3 regions of the Kitasatospora sp. NPDC023176 genome follow, and region 1 is predicted to be linked to each of the others. Evidence: riboswitches for the same ligand, from Rfam matches in the RefSeq annotation. Region 1 holds a riboswitch; each other region holds the start of a gene.
The links. Region 1 has a riboswitch for S-adenosylmethionine ahead of ACZ3YL_RS20925 (IclR family transcriptional regulator). Riboswitches for the same ligand answer to the same signal wherever they lie in the genome.

Region 1 (4,446 bases):
CCGTCACCTCGCGGAGTGTCAGGACGCTTGGACACCAGGAGGAGCACCCCGCCGGCCGATCCGTTCCTGTGACGAGGAACACTGCCGTCGGGCGGAAGCCGCGCGGAACCTTTCGCCCTCCCGGGGCCTCCCTCCACGGACCCCCTCGTTTGCCCCTCGACGGAGAGAGCGGAGAGCGCACCATGCAGGAGCCACCGCCCGGCCTAGCCGAGCTGGTCCGGGCCGCCCAGGGCGGCGACCGACTCGCGGCCGGCCGGCTGCTGGACCTGATCACCCCGTACGTCCGCCGGCTCTGCGGCCCGATCGCCCTGGACGACGGCGCCGACGCGACCCAGGAGGCGCTCATCGTGGTCTTCCGCAAGCTGCGCCAACTGCGGGAACCGGCGGCGCTGTACGGCTGGGTGCGGGCCATCGCCGTCCGGGAGGCGGTGCGGTACGCCACCCGGGCGACGCGCTCGCGGCCCGCCGAACTGAGTGAAGTGCCCGCGCCCGGTGACCCCCAGCTCGCCGCGGACATCCGCGACGTGCTGTCCCGGCTCTCCCCCGAACACCGCGCGGTCCTGCTGATGCGCGACCTGGAGGGCCTCGACGAACGACAGACCGCGGCGCTGCTCGCGGTCGCACCCGGGACGGTCAAGTCCCGTCTCTCCCGGGCCCGGCTCAGCTTCCGAAAGGCGTGGCAGCAGTGACCGACAGCCCGATCCCCGAGATGCCGCGCATTCCACAGCCGCCGCAGTGGCCCGTCGCCGACTTCGACCCGGTCCGGCGGCTGCGGGTGATCGCCGCGACCGCACCCGGAGCGGCACGGATCGGCGAGACCGTCCTGGACGCGCCGTTCGAACGGGTCTGGGCGCTCGCCCAGGACCTGGAGCGCACGATGCCGCTCTGGATCCCGGACGTCCGCACCGTGCGGCTCACCCCGTCCGAGCCGGCCGGCCCGCCCACCGCCGGCCCACCCACCGCCGGCCCACCCACCGCCGATTCGCTCCGGACCGCCTCGCTGCAAGCCCGGATCCACGGCCACACCCGGCTGCGGGCGACCTTCGGGATCGACCTCGCCCCCGGCTGGTGCCTGATGCAGAGCCGTCTGGTCCTCGGCGGGATGGCGGCCCGCCCGGAGACCGACCGCACCACCCGCTTCGCCTTCCTCGGCGGCCTGCGCTTCCCCGGGGCGCGCCTCCTCGCCCCGGCGCTGCGCCCGTTCACCGGGGATCCGCTGGCCCGGTTCGCCGCCCTGCTGGACGAGGGGTAGCGGATACCCCGTGCTGACCGCGGGCACGCCGGTCAGGAGCGGCGCAGCGCCTCGGACAGGTGGCCGGCCGCCTCGAGGACCGCCTGGGAGAGGCGGGCACCGGGGTGCCGGGTGAGCCGTTCGATCGGGCCCGAGACGGAGACGGCGGCCACTACCCGCCCGGCCGGGCCGCGGACGGGCGCGGCGACGGAGGCGACGCCGGGCTCGCGTTCGCCGACGGCCTGGGCCCAGCCCCGGCGCCGCACTCCGCTGAGGGCGGTGGCGGTGAAGCGGGCGCCCTTGAGGCCCCGGTGGAGGCGCTCGGGCTCCTCCCAGGCGAGCAGCACCTGGGCGGCGGACCCGGCCTTCATCGGGAGGGCCAGACCGACGGGGACGGTGTCGCGCAGGCCGAAGAGCCGCTCGGCCGCCGCCACGCAGACCCGGACCTCGCCCTGCCGGCGGTAGAGCTGGGCGGTCTCGCCGGTGAGGTCGCGCAGCTGGGTGAGGACCGGGCCGGCGGCGGTCAGCAGGTGGTCCTCACCGGCGGCGGCCGACAGTTCGGCGAGCCGCGGCCCGAGGACGAACCGGCCCTGCAGGTCACGCCCGAGCAGGCGGTGGTGTTCCAGTGCGACGGCGATCCGGTGGGCGGTCGGCCGGGCCAGGCCGGTGGCGTCGACCAGTCCGGCCAGGGTGGCCGGGCCGGCCTCCAGGGTGCCGAGGATCGAGGTGATCTTGTCGAGCACGCCGACACCGCTCGTGTTCTCCATGGACGGGTACTCCAGTCTCAGATCCCGTGGGCCGTGGGTGGGTCCGGCTCACGGGCGCTCCGGTGGGGTGGGAGCGGGGTGGTCAGCGAGGACAGGCCTGCGAAGCGGGCCGAATGCCTGCGCCGGACACGAGATGGGTACGCGAAAGGGCCGGGGCGGGAAGCGCCCGGGCGAAGGACAGCACAGAGAGCACCGTGTCTCCTCATCTTTCCCGCGCCACGTTGGCGACAGGCCGGAGTTGGCACTGACCCCGGACAACACGGCGCGTACTTCGGACGCCGGGTCGAACGGGGAGTTGCCGGGGCTTCGTAGGGCCGGTCCCTCCACCCCTCTGGATGATTCGCGGAGAACCATACAAGATTCCCCGGGTGCCCCGCCAAACCTTTTCCACACCCTCCACACCCGGAGCCTCCGCAACCGCCTGCCCTGCCGGGAATCCCGGCGCCCCGCCGCGAGGACGCGACGCACCCGGCGGAGCACGGCCAGGTCCGTCAGCGGATCGTTGTCGACGGCCACTCCTCCACCGCTGGGCGCCGATCATCCTCGGGCGCACCATCACCGCCGGCCGTCCATGGGGCCGCCGTCGCCCGGCCGTGGTGATCAGCGGCGCCCGGGCACGGAAGAATGCGACGGGTGACCAGCACTCAGCCACTTCCCCGGGGCCTCACCGCCCTGATCCCCGACGCCCGCGCCCGGGCCACGCCCGGTGAGCGGGCCGCCTCCCAACTCCTCCACCTGCGCGAGGCGACCGTGCCCGTGCCGGTCCTCGCCGCGGCCGTCGAGCTGATCGCCCCTCAGCTGCAGGACCCCGACCCGGCCACCCGCGCGGCCGCCACCGCCGTGCACACCCGGCTGCTCACCGCCATCGAGGACGCCGCACCGGGCCGGTAGCCGGAAGGCCCAGGGGAGTTCGCCTGGGCGTTCGATCGAACACCGATGTCTGAGCCGTCCGGCCCCCCGGGGTTCAGACCCGGGCGCTCCGGGCCCGGCGGACGGTGAGCATGTCCTGGGTGTGGCCGATGGCGTAGCTGCCGTCGGGCTGGGCGAAGTGCTGTCGGACGTAGGCGGTGAGGGCGGCCCGGGTGGGGCGGGGGTCGAGGGTGGCGAGGTCGGCGACGTTGACCATGAACTCGGCGACGTCGACGGCCTCGGCGAGGTGGGGCGTGCGGTAGTGGAGGTCGAGGGTCTCCAAGGCGTAGGTGTGGGTGGGGTGGTGGGCGCGCAGACCATCGAGGAGGGCGCTCAGGTCGTAGCGCACGCCGGTGAAGTGGGCGGCCATCCGCATGCAGGGGCTCTCGGGGTTCTGCAGGACGACCAGCAGGGTGCCGCCGGGGGCCGTCCACTCGATGGCGCGGGTGACGGTGGGGAGCCAGTCGGACTCCGGGACGTAGTAGAGCACGTGGGAGAGGTGGACCAGGTCGGCCGGCTCGGACGGCTCGGCGCGGTCCAGCGGCTCGGGCAGGACGCGGGCGCCCGGGCAGGCGGCGATGAGCTTCTCCCGCATGGCGGCGCTCGGTTCGACGGCGATCGTGCGGTCGAAGTACCGGGCCAGGTGGGCGGTGGTGCGGCCGTCGCCCGCGCCGAGGTCCAGCAGCACCCGGCGGTGCGGGAGGCCGGTGGCGACCTCGCTCAGCCGGGCGTGGGTGCGCGGCTTCTCGTCGGTGCCGGCGAGGAAGAGGTCGAAGGCCCGGCGGTAGTCGGTGCCGGAGGTGTCCAGCACGCGGACCGGATCGGTGTCGTCGGTCAACTGTTCCATCTGGCGGCCCTCCTGCGGGGGGATCGGTACGGCTGGGGCGCGGTTCCGGTGGTCGGCTGCGCTGCGGATCGGATGGGCGTCCATTGCAGCCCGTCGCGGCGGCCGGCGGGTGCAGGCACGTTCCTGCCCGTGTGTTGCGCATCCATCGGATTGACTGCTCGTCGTCAATGCACCGAACGGCAACTTCACCTGGTGGGGTGGTTACGTTTCGCTTTTCCGTAGGCAGTCGAACCGACCTGCGATCTCAGGCCTGGTACGAATACGGAGCGACAGAAAAGTCCGTTACAGGCGGGGGAGTTGGTACGGATGACGACGGTACGGATGACGGCGAAGACGACGACGGAGACCCGGACGGTCGCCGTGGCCGGAGTCGAGTTCGGCTGGGGCAGTTCCGGCAAGTTGAGCGCGGTGCTGTCCGCCCTCCGACGTCGCGGCGGCGACCGGCTGAGATTCATCGGGCTGGCCTCCGGACTGGGCAGACCGGTGCTCGCCGAGCAGCCGGTGGAGCGCTGGTTCGACCTGCCGGAGCACCGGTCGGCCGAGGAACTGGCCCGGATCGTCCGGACTCAGCGCGTGCAGGCGGCGCTGGTGGTGATGGACGGCGCCTTGGCGAAGGCGCTGCGGGCCTGCGGGGTCCCGGTGGTGTTCGTGGACAGCCTGCCGTTCCTCTGGACGGACGGCGACCGCCCCGA
Region 2 (4,446 bases), on a different contig from region 1:
CGCGCCGTCGGTGACCAGCTCGCGGACGGCGGTCAGGAAACGCTCGATGTGCTCGTCCGGCGTGCCCGCCCCGAAACTCACCCGGATCGCGTTCAGGCTGCGCTCGCCCGGCAGCGAGGGCTCGGGCGCCCCGCACTCGGACACGGCGACGTCCTCGTCCCCGAGCAGGGTCCGCACCAGCGGGTGGGCGCAGAACAGCCCGTCGCGCACCCCGATGCCGTACTCGGCGGACAGCGCGGCCGAGAAGTGCGAGCTGTTCCAGCCCCGGACGACGAAGGACAGCACGCCCACCCGGGCCGAGCCGGCGCCGAACAGGTTCAGCACCCTGACCTCCGGGATCTCCGCCAGCCCGGCCGTCAGCCGGTCGACCAGCTGCCGCTCCCGGGCCTCCAGCGCGTCGAAGCCGGCCTCGGTCAGCGCCCGACAGGCCGAGGCGATCGCGTAGGCCCCGATGACGTTGGGCGAGCCGGCCTCGTGCCGGGCCGGGCCGCTGTGCCACTGCACCGCCACCGAGCCGTCCAGCTCCCGGGCCACCGTGCGGGTCGCCCCGCCGCCGGCCAGGTACGGCTCGGCCGCGTCCAGCCAGTCGGCCCGCCCGGCCAGCACCCCGGCGCCGAACGGCGCGTACAGCTTGTGGCCGGAGAAGGCGATCCAGTCGACGTCCAGCTCGCGCACCGAGACCCGGTGGTGCGGGGCCAGTTGGGCGGCGTCCAGCACCACCCGGGCGCCGTACCGGTGCGCGGTCGCGGTCAGTTCGGCGACCGGCCACAGCTCGCCGGTCACATTGGAGGCGCCGGTGACGCACAGCAGCTTGGGGCCCTCGGGCGCGGCGGCCAGCGCGGCCTCCAGCGCCTCGACCGCCTCGGCCCGCGAGCGCGGCGCCCGCAGGTAGGCGACCTCCAGCCCGGCGTGCGCCCAGGGCAGCAGCGAGGCGTGGTGCTCGGTCTCGAAGGCGAACACCCGGGCGCCGGCCGGCACGGCGGCGGCCAGCAGGTTGAGCGAGTCGGTGGTGGCGCGGGTGAAGACCACCTGGTCGCCCTCGCGCAGGTCGAGGAACTCGGCGACGGTCCGGCGGCTCTGCTCGAACAGGTCGGTGGACAGCTGCGAGAGGTAGCCGGCACCGCGGTGCACGCTGCCGTAGTACGGCGCGTAGGCGGCGACGTCGTCCCACACCCGCTGGAGCGCCGGCGCGCTGGCCGCGTAGTCCAGCGCGGCGTAACCGACCTTCGCACCGCTGGCCAGCGGCACCTGGACGTCGTGGCCGAGAACGGCGAGCGGGGAGCAGAGGTCAACAGAGACCGACATGAGGATGCACTCCTTCTGGGGGTGAGGGACCCCCGGGAGTGCTAGTCATCGGGCGTCCGCGCTTGTCGCGCGGACGGCATGCCCGGCGACCCGGTCCTCACCCAGGGCACCCCGCCACGGACGGAGGGTTGCCGGACAGCCAGCTGGGGCTTGACGCTGTCACTCATGACCTGGCCAAGACTCTAGGTCGGGCGCGTCGGACGGTCAAACAGGTATCCACCATCCGGACTCTGCCTTCGCCCACCCGCCTCCGGGGCGCTCGGGCCCGGTGCCGACGCTCGGGGCACGAGAGCGGGCCCACGCGCGAGGGCCCGCACCGGAAAACCGGCACGGGCCCTCAACTACCGCCTCAGATCCGGCTGGTGGCCTCCGACCAGCGCCGCAGCAGGTCCTGCGCCCGGCCCGAGTCGATCGCCTCGGCCGCCCGCGCCATGCCCGCCGCGAGCTGCTCGGACAGCGGCGCGTCGCCGAGGTCGAGCGCGACCAGCGCCGCCGCGGTGTTCAGCAGTACGGCGTCCCGCACCGGCCCGCGCTCCCCGGCCAGCAGCCGGCGCGCGACCTCGGCGTTGTAGGCGGCGTCGGCCCCGCGCAGCGTCTCGATGCCGACCAGTTCGATGCCGACGTCCCGCGGGTCGAAGGCGGTCTCGGTGACCACCCCGTCGCGCACCACCCAGACCCGCGACGTGGTGGTGATGGTCAGCTCGTCCAGCCCGTCGTCACCGCGGAACACCAGCGCCGTCGCCCCGCGCCGGGCGAGCACCCCGGCGATCAAGCCGGACAGCCGGGTGTCGAAGCAGCCGATGGCGTGCGAGGTGACCTTCGCCGGATTGGTCAGCGGGCCGAGGATGTTGAACGCGGTGGGCACCCCGAGGTCGCGCCGCGCGGTGGCGGCGTGCCGCATCGAGGGGTGGAACCTCGCCGCGAAACAGAAGGTGAGTCCGACCTCCTCGGCCACCTCGGCCACCCGCCGGGGGGAGAGGTCCAGCGCCACCCCGAGCTTCTCCAGCACGTCCGAGGACCCGCTGGACGAGGAGGCGGCCCGGTTGCCGTGCTTGACCACCTTCGCCCCGGCCGCCGCCGCGACGATCGCCGACATGGTCGAGATGTTGACGGTCTTCGCCCGGTCGCCGCCGGTGCCGACGATGTCGACCGCCGGGCCGGGGATCTCCAGCGGCTCGGCGTGCTCGTACATCGCGTCCACCAGGCCGGCGATCTCGTCGACCGTCTCGCCCTTGGCCCGCAGCGCCACCATGAACCCGGCCACCTGGACGGGGGACGCCTCGCCGCTCATGATCCGGTCCATCGCCCACGCGGTGGACGAGCGGTCGAGGTCCTCCCCCTTCAACAGCGCCGCCAGGAGGTCCGGCCAGGTGCGGACCACCTGCGCGGGGTCGGTACCACCGTTCGCAGGGTTCACGTTCACCATGGCTGACTCCAGCTGTTGTCGGTTCCCCGCTCGGGGGGACGTCCGTACGGATGGAGCCAGCCTATCGAGCGGCGGGGTCCCTACGGCCCCGTCTTCTCTAGTACTGAGACGGCACTGTTCAACGCGTGGCGGGGGCCCGCTTGGCCAACCGGGCCCGCAGCAGGGTGGCGACCGCCTCGGCCAGCGCCACCGGGTCCACCGGGCGGGAGATCGCGGCATCGGCCCGGCTCCAGGCGGCGAGCCAGGAGTCCTGGGGCCGGCCGATCAGCACCAGCACCGGCGGGCAGCCGTAGATCTCGTCCTTGAGCTGTCGCCCGAGGCCGAGCCCGCCGGCCGGCACCGCCTCGCCGTCCAGCACGCAGAGGTCGACGCCGCCCTTCTCCAGCGCCTTGAGCACCGCGGGGGTGGTCGCGCATTCGAGGTAGGACAGCTCCGGAAGATCCTCGGCGGGCCGACGGCCGAGCGCCGTCAGCACCTGCTCGCGGGTGTTGCGGTCGTCGCTGTAGACGAGGACGGTGAGCGTCTCGTCGGTCGTGTACGCCATGGACCCTGCTCCCTCAAGTGTGATCCGGACCACGTTCACCTGATCCGGATGCTACCCCCGTTTCGCCCGTCGCCGGTCCCCCTCGCGCACGTTCCCCCTCAAGCCGCCGCGCCCACGGCTCACCCGCCCGGAGGACGGCCCGTCACCCGGGCCGGCCAGGTCCACCCGGACAGCCGATGGCGCACTCCCCTCCCCTACAACCCGACGCTGCGCCGACCGTGCAACGACGCGCCGGGCAAGGGGGTAGCGGGCCGTCCCGAGGAACCGTCAGAAAAGGGACACGCCGCTGACCGGCCGCCGTCCGGACACCCCGTCGGCCCTCAAGCGGGCATACCGCACGCACCGGACACTCCGAGGGACACCCCCCGACGTGAAGACGGAATAAGGGACCGACATAATGTCCGTCGTGGCGACAGCAACAGCAACAGAAACCGGGCACGCGCACGGATCGGTCAATCGACCGAACATGGTCAGCGTCGGAACGATCGTCTGGCTCAGTTCCGAGCTGATGTTCTTCGCGGCCCTCTTCGCGATGTACTTCACGCTCCGCTCCGTCAAGGGAGCCGAGTTCTGGGCCGAGAAGGCGCACGCCCTCAACGTGACGTTCTCCTCGATCAACACCACCGTCCTGGTGCTCTCCTCGCTCACCTGCCAGCTCGGCGTGTTCGCCGCCGAGCGCGGTGACGTGAAGAAGCTCCGCGGTTGGTTCATCCTCACGTTCTTCATGGGCGCGATCTTCATCGGCGGCCAGGTCTACGAGTACACCGAGCTGGTCAAGAACGACGGCCTCTCGCTGTCCTCCGACCCGTACGGCACGGTGTTCTACCTGACCACCGGCTTCCACGGTCTGCACGTGACGGGTGGTCTGATCGCCTTCCTGCTGGTCCTCGGACGGACGTACGCAGCCAAGCGCTTCACGCACGAGCAGGCCACCGCCGCGATCGTCGTGTCCTACTACTGGCACTTCGTCGACGTCGTGTGGATCGGCCTGTTCGCGACCATCTACCTGATCAAGTAACCAGCTGATCAGGTCGCTGGCCACCGGCAGCGGCCCCCGCCCTCACCGGCGACGGGCCGCTTCTGCCGGTGCCGACGCTCCCACCGACCGACCGCGCGCGCAGCCTTGGACAGGCAGCCTCGTGCCGGCCAGACCGGCAGCCGGGTGCACCCA
Region 3 (4,446 bases), on a different contig from region 1:
TAGCACTCCAGGTGGTCGAGTGCAAGCCCAATCGCCAACCCGCGAGCCGCCGTCCGGGCCCGCGCGGGAACGCGAACGGGCCCGTACGACGCGTGTCGCACGGGCCCGTCGAGAAGCAGGAGGTCCACCAGCGGTGGGCCGCGCCGAGCTCCTGGAGTCGGAAGGGGTCAGACCGCCGCGCGGACCATGTCCGCCTGCGGGCCCTTCTGTCCCTGGGAGATCTCGAACTCGACCCGCTGGCCCTCCTCGAGGGTGCGGTAGCCGTCCATCTGGATCGCGCTGTAGTGGACGAAGACGTCCGCACCACCGTCGACCGCGATGAAGCCGTAGCCCTTCTCCGCGTTGAACCACTTGACGGTGCCCTGAGCCATTCCGAACTCCCCTAGTGCTGTGCTGGCCCTTCACGGGCCCGCAGGTCGCGGGCCCGGGTCTGGTTTTGAAGGCCGGCCCGGGGAACCCCCCCTGAGCGCAGCCGTGCACGCCGCAACCCTCCGCACGGGGCGCCGGGACGGCTTCCGTGAGCGGGTGATTACGTCGACCGCCGCTGAATGTATCCGGACCGACGCCCTCTGCAACAGGGTCAGCCGCCGGGAATTCCGCTGCCCTACCAAGGGACAAGAGCGAACAAACCGGGAGGAAATCGGCATTACGCGCCGGACATAGCGGACGAATTACTCAAATGCCTGCAGGAATTCTGACATCTGCCTGACATGTTTCCCGGTCCGACCCCGGCCCGGTCTCCCCAGCCGGTCCCACGACCGGCCCCAGCGGCCGGACGACCTCCGGCGACGCACCCCGTCCGCCGGGAGCGAAACCCTGTTCCCAGCAGAGCCACACTCTACTCCGACTTGACCCCGAAATATTCCCGCCGAAATGCACGCAGCCGCCCGCACATACGGAGAGTCGAATTCCGTACGTACGGGCGGCGCGGAAATGGCGCGCGGCTCAGCAGCCGCCGGCCACCGCCGGAATGATCGAGACGCCGGCGCCGTCCTTGATCTCGGTCGCCAGGCCCTCGGCGAACCGCACGTCGTCGTCGTTCACGTACACGTTGACGAAGCGGCGCAGCTTGCCGGTGTCGTCCAGGATCCGGGCCGAGATGCCGGCGTGGTTGCGCTCCAGGTCGGCGATGACCTCGGCCAGGGTGGCCCCCTCGGCGGTCACCTCGGCCGCGCCGCCGGTGTAGGTGCGCAGGATGGTGGGGATGCGGACGTTGGCGCTCATGACTCTCCTTGCGGGGTGGGAGGCGGTTCAGGCGGACGCGAGGCCGGCGGAGTGGAAGGCGTCCAGGGTCGGCCGGATGACGGCGGTCATGCCCGCCTCGGAGACGGCGTCCAGCGTCTTCAGGCCGTCGCCCGTGTTGATCGCGACGGTCTCCTTGGCCGGATCCAGCTGACCGGTCTCGACCAGCTTCTTCAGCACGCCGACGGTCACCCCGCCCGCGGTCTCGGCGAAGATCCCCTCGGTGCGGGCCAGCAGCCGGATCGCCGCCACGACCTCCGCGTCCGTGACGTCCTCGACCGCGCCGCCCGTGCGACGGGCGATGTCCAGCACGTACGGGCCGTCCGCCGGGTTGCCGATCGCCAGCGACTTGGCGATGGTGTCCGGCTTCACCGGCTTGATCACGTCTCGCCCGGCCTTGAACGCCGCCGACACCGGCGAGCAGCCCTCCGCCTGGGCACCGAAGATCCGGTACGGCCGGTCCTCCACCAGACCCAGCTTGATCAGCTCCTGCAGCCCCTTGTCGATCTTCGTCAGCTGGGAGCCCGAGGCGATCGGGATGACGATCTGCTCCGGCAGCCGCCAGCCGAGCTGCTCACAGATCTCGTACGCCAGCGTCTTGGAACCCTCGCCGTAGTACGGCCGCAGGTTGACGTTCACGAAGCCCCAGCCCTCGCCGGCCGGATCCCCGATCAGCTCCGAGCAGAAGCGGTTCACATCGTCGTAGGTGCCCTCGATGCCCACCAGCTCACCGCCGTACACCCCGGCCATCACGACCTTGCCCTGCTCCAGGTCGTGCGGGATGAACACGCAGGAACGGAACCCGGCCCGGGCCGCCGCCGCGCCCACCGCGCCGGCCAGGTTGCCGGTCGAGGAGCAGGACAGCGTGGTGTACCCGAACGCCCGGGCCGCCTCGATCGCACACGCGACCACCCGGTCCTTGAACGAGTGGGTCGGGTTGCCGGAGTCGTCCTTGATGTGCAGCTGCGCCGTGAACCCGAGCTCCCGGCCCAGGTTGTCCGCCTTCACCAGCGGAGTCCAGCCGGGGTTCAGATTGGGCTTCGACGCCACATCGGCCGGCACCGGCAGCAGCGGCGCGTAACGCCAGATGGACGCGGGGCCGGCTTCGATCCGCTTGCGCAGCTCCTCGGCGCGCTCGCCGCCGAACTCGTACGCGATCTCCAGCGGCCCGAAGCACTCCAGGCAGGCGAAGCTGGGGCCGAGCGGGAAGCGGGTTCCGCACTCCCGACACGACAGGGCGGCGGCGGGGCCGAGGTCGACGGGCTGGGATCCCTGCGGCCGAAGGCCGGGGGAGGGTGCGGCAGTGTCGATAGCCATGATGGCGGAGGCCTCTCTCCTCATCTTCCCCGTGGCGCGGACGCACCACAGGCCGGAATTGGCACCTGTCCCGCCGGGGCCTGTCGACGACAGCCGCGCGAGAAGGTTGCCGGGACGTCAACGGGCCGTTCCCTCAGTCCCTCTGGATGAGCTTGTGAAGTTATGGTTCAGCGGCGACCCCGGCGTGCGAAGGTCCGACCGCTGTACGAAGACTGTATCCGAAGGCGTCAACCCTGAACGGGACCGTCCGCCACGCGAGATGAGCCGTTCCACCCGATCCCGCCGAGGAGAGTCACCGTGCCCGCCGAACCGACCCCCGCACTCCTCCCGCAGGCGGCGTCCTGGCTCCGCCGCCGCTCGTGGAGCGCGGCCGAGCGGCCGGTGCACACCCTGCTGGAGGCCAAGCAGCGCACCGGCCGCACCGTCAGCGTCGTCCTCCCGGCGCTCGACGAGGAGGCCACCGTCGGCGACATCGTCCGCACCGTCCGCCGCGAGCTGATGGAACGGGTCCCGCTGGTCGACGAACTCGTCGTGGTGGACTCCGGCTCCACCGACGCCACCGCCGCCGTCGCCGAAGCGGCGGGCGCCCGGGTGGAGCAGCGCGACCGGATCCTCCCCCGGCTGCCCGCCGTCCCCGGCAAGGGCGAGGTGCTCTGGCGCTCCCTGCTGGTCACCCGCGGCGACATCGTCTGCTTCATCGACGCCGACCTGCGCGAGTTCGACCCGGCCTTCGTCTCCGGCATCGTCGGCCCGCTGCTGACCGACGAGTCCATCCACCTGGTCAAGGCCATGTACGACCGCCCGCTGGAGACCGACAGCGGCGCGATCGTCCCGGCCGGCGGCGGCCGCGTCACCGAACTCGTCGCCCGGCCCCTCCTCAACCTCCACTGGCCGGAACTCGCCGGCTTCGTCCAGCCGCTCGGCGGCGAGTACGCGGCCCGCCGCTCACTCCTCGAACGGCTGCCCTTCCCCACCGGCTACGGCGTCGAACTCGGCCTGCTGGTCGACGCGTTGGAACTGGTCGGACTGGACGCCCTGGCCCAGGTCGACGTCGGCGTCCGGCACCACCGCCACCAGGACGGCCAGGCCCTCGGCCGGATGGCCGCCACCATCTACCGCACCGCCCTCGAACGCCTCGACCGCACCCACCGCCTCAAGGCCTCCGCCGACCTCGTCCACCCCCACCTCACCCAGTTCAGCCGCGCCCCGGAATCCCTCCCCCAGCCTTCGGCCGGCGGGACCCCCATCTTCGTCCCCCACACCCACCCCGTCACGGCCCTGGAACGCCCCCCGATGCACACCCTCCCCGAATACGCCACCCGCCACTAGGGGCCCGTCTTCGCACTCCCGCCTGCGGGCCGACGCCGGTGCACGCACCTCGCCGCGTTGTCGTCGGTCGCCCGATGCTCCGCATCGCCTCCCTCCTCCGCCTTGCGATGCACGCACCCCAACACCGCCCCGCCCGCCCTCCGGGCGAACGACGGGAGTGCGAAGACGGGCCCCAGACGGGTTTGCCACCCCGACCCCCCGGCAACATCCCAACCATGGGCGATCTCACGACCGAACGTTCGAGTGCGACCGGCACCGCCCCCGTTCTGGTGGCCTCCAACCGGGGACCGGTGTCCTTCAGCACCGCCGACGACGGCACGCTGACCCTGCGCCGCGGCGGCGGAGGCCTGGTCTCCGGCCTGTCCGCGATCGACGACCCCACCGCCGTCTGGGTCTGCGCCGCACTCAACGACGCCGACCGCAGAGCCGCCCGGGAAGCCCCCGACGGCCGCCTCGACCTCGCCGGGCACGAGGTCGGCGGCCAGGCCGTCCGGATGCTCGACATCGACCCCCAGACCTTCGCCCACGCCTACAACGGCGTCGCCAACTCCACCCTCT

Region 2: linked by a shared signal. The riboswitch ahead of ACZ3YL_RS21285 (aminotransferase class V-fold PLP-dependent enzyme) and the one ahead of ACZ3YL_RS20925 (IclR family transcriptional regulator) in region 1 are both predicted to bind S-adenosylmethionine.
Region 3: linked by a shared signal. The riboswitch ahead of thrC (threonine synthase) and the one ahead of ACZ3YL_RS20925 (IclR family transcriptional regulator) in region 1 are both predicted to bind S-adenosylmethionine.

What each region holds. Positions count from the first base shown of each region.
Region 1 is NZ_JBVHIP010000014.1:169,227-173,672, reverse strand. It holds gene ACZ3YL_RS20935 (RNA polymerase sigma factor) at 183-689, shown strand; gene ACZ3YL_RS20930 (SRPBCC family protein) at 686-1,252, shown strand; gene ACZ3YL_RS20925 (IclR family transcriptional regulator) at 1,285-1,998, opposite strand; SAM riboswitch class I at 2,198-2,340, opposite strand; gene ACZ3YL_RS20920 (hypothetical protein) at 2,632-2,889, shown strand; gene ACZ3YL_RS20915 (class I SAM-dependent methyltransferase) at 2,963-3,754, opposite strand; gene ACZ3YL_RS20910 (hydroxymethylcytosylglucuronate/cytosylglucuronate synthase) at 4,061-4,446, shown strand, end outside.
Region 2 is NZ_JBVHIP010000015.1:62,689-67,134, reverse strand. It holds gene ACZ3YL_RS21285 (aminotransferase class V-fold PLP-dependent enzyme) at 1-1,305, opposite strand, end outside; SAM riboswitch class IV at 1,359-1,476, opposite strand; gene trpD (anthranilate phosphoribosyltransferase) at 1,655-2,731, opposite strand; gene ACZ3YL_RS21275 (response regulator) at 2,850-3,275, opposite strand; gene ctaE (aa3-type cytochrome oxidase subunit III) at 3,673-4,293, shown strand.
Region 3 is NZ_JBVHIP010000007.1:303,234-307,679, forward strand. It holds gene ACZ3YL_RS14050 (cold-shock protein) at 168-371, opposite strand; gene ACZ3YL_RS14055 (MoaD/ThiS family protein) at 946-1,224, opposite strand; gene thrC (threonine synthase) at 1,252-2,559, opposite strand; SAM riboswitch class I at 2,577-2,712, opposite strand; gene ACZ3YL_RS14065 (glucosyl-3-phosphoglycerate synthase) at 2,857-3,888, shown strand; gene ACZ3YL_RS14070 (alpha,alpha-trehalose-phosphate synthase (UDP-forming)) at 4,104-4,446, shown strand, end outside.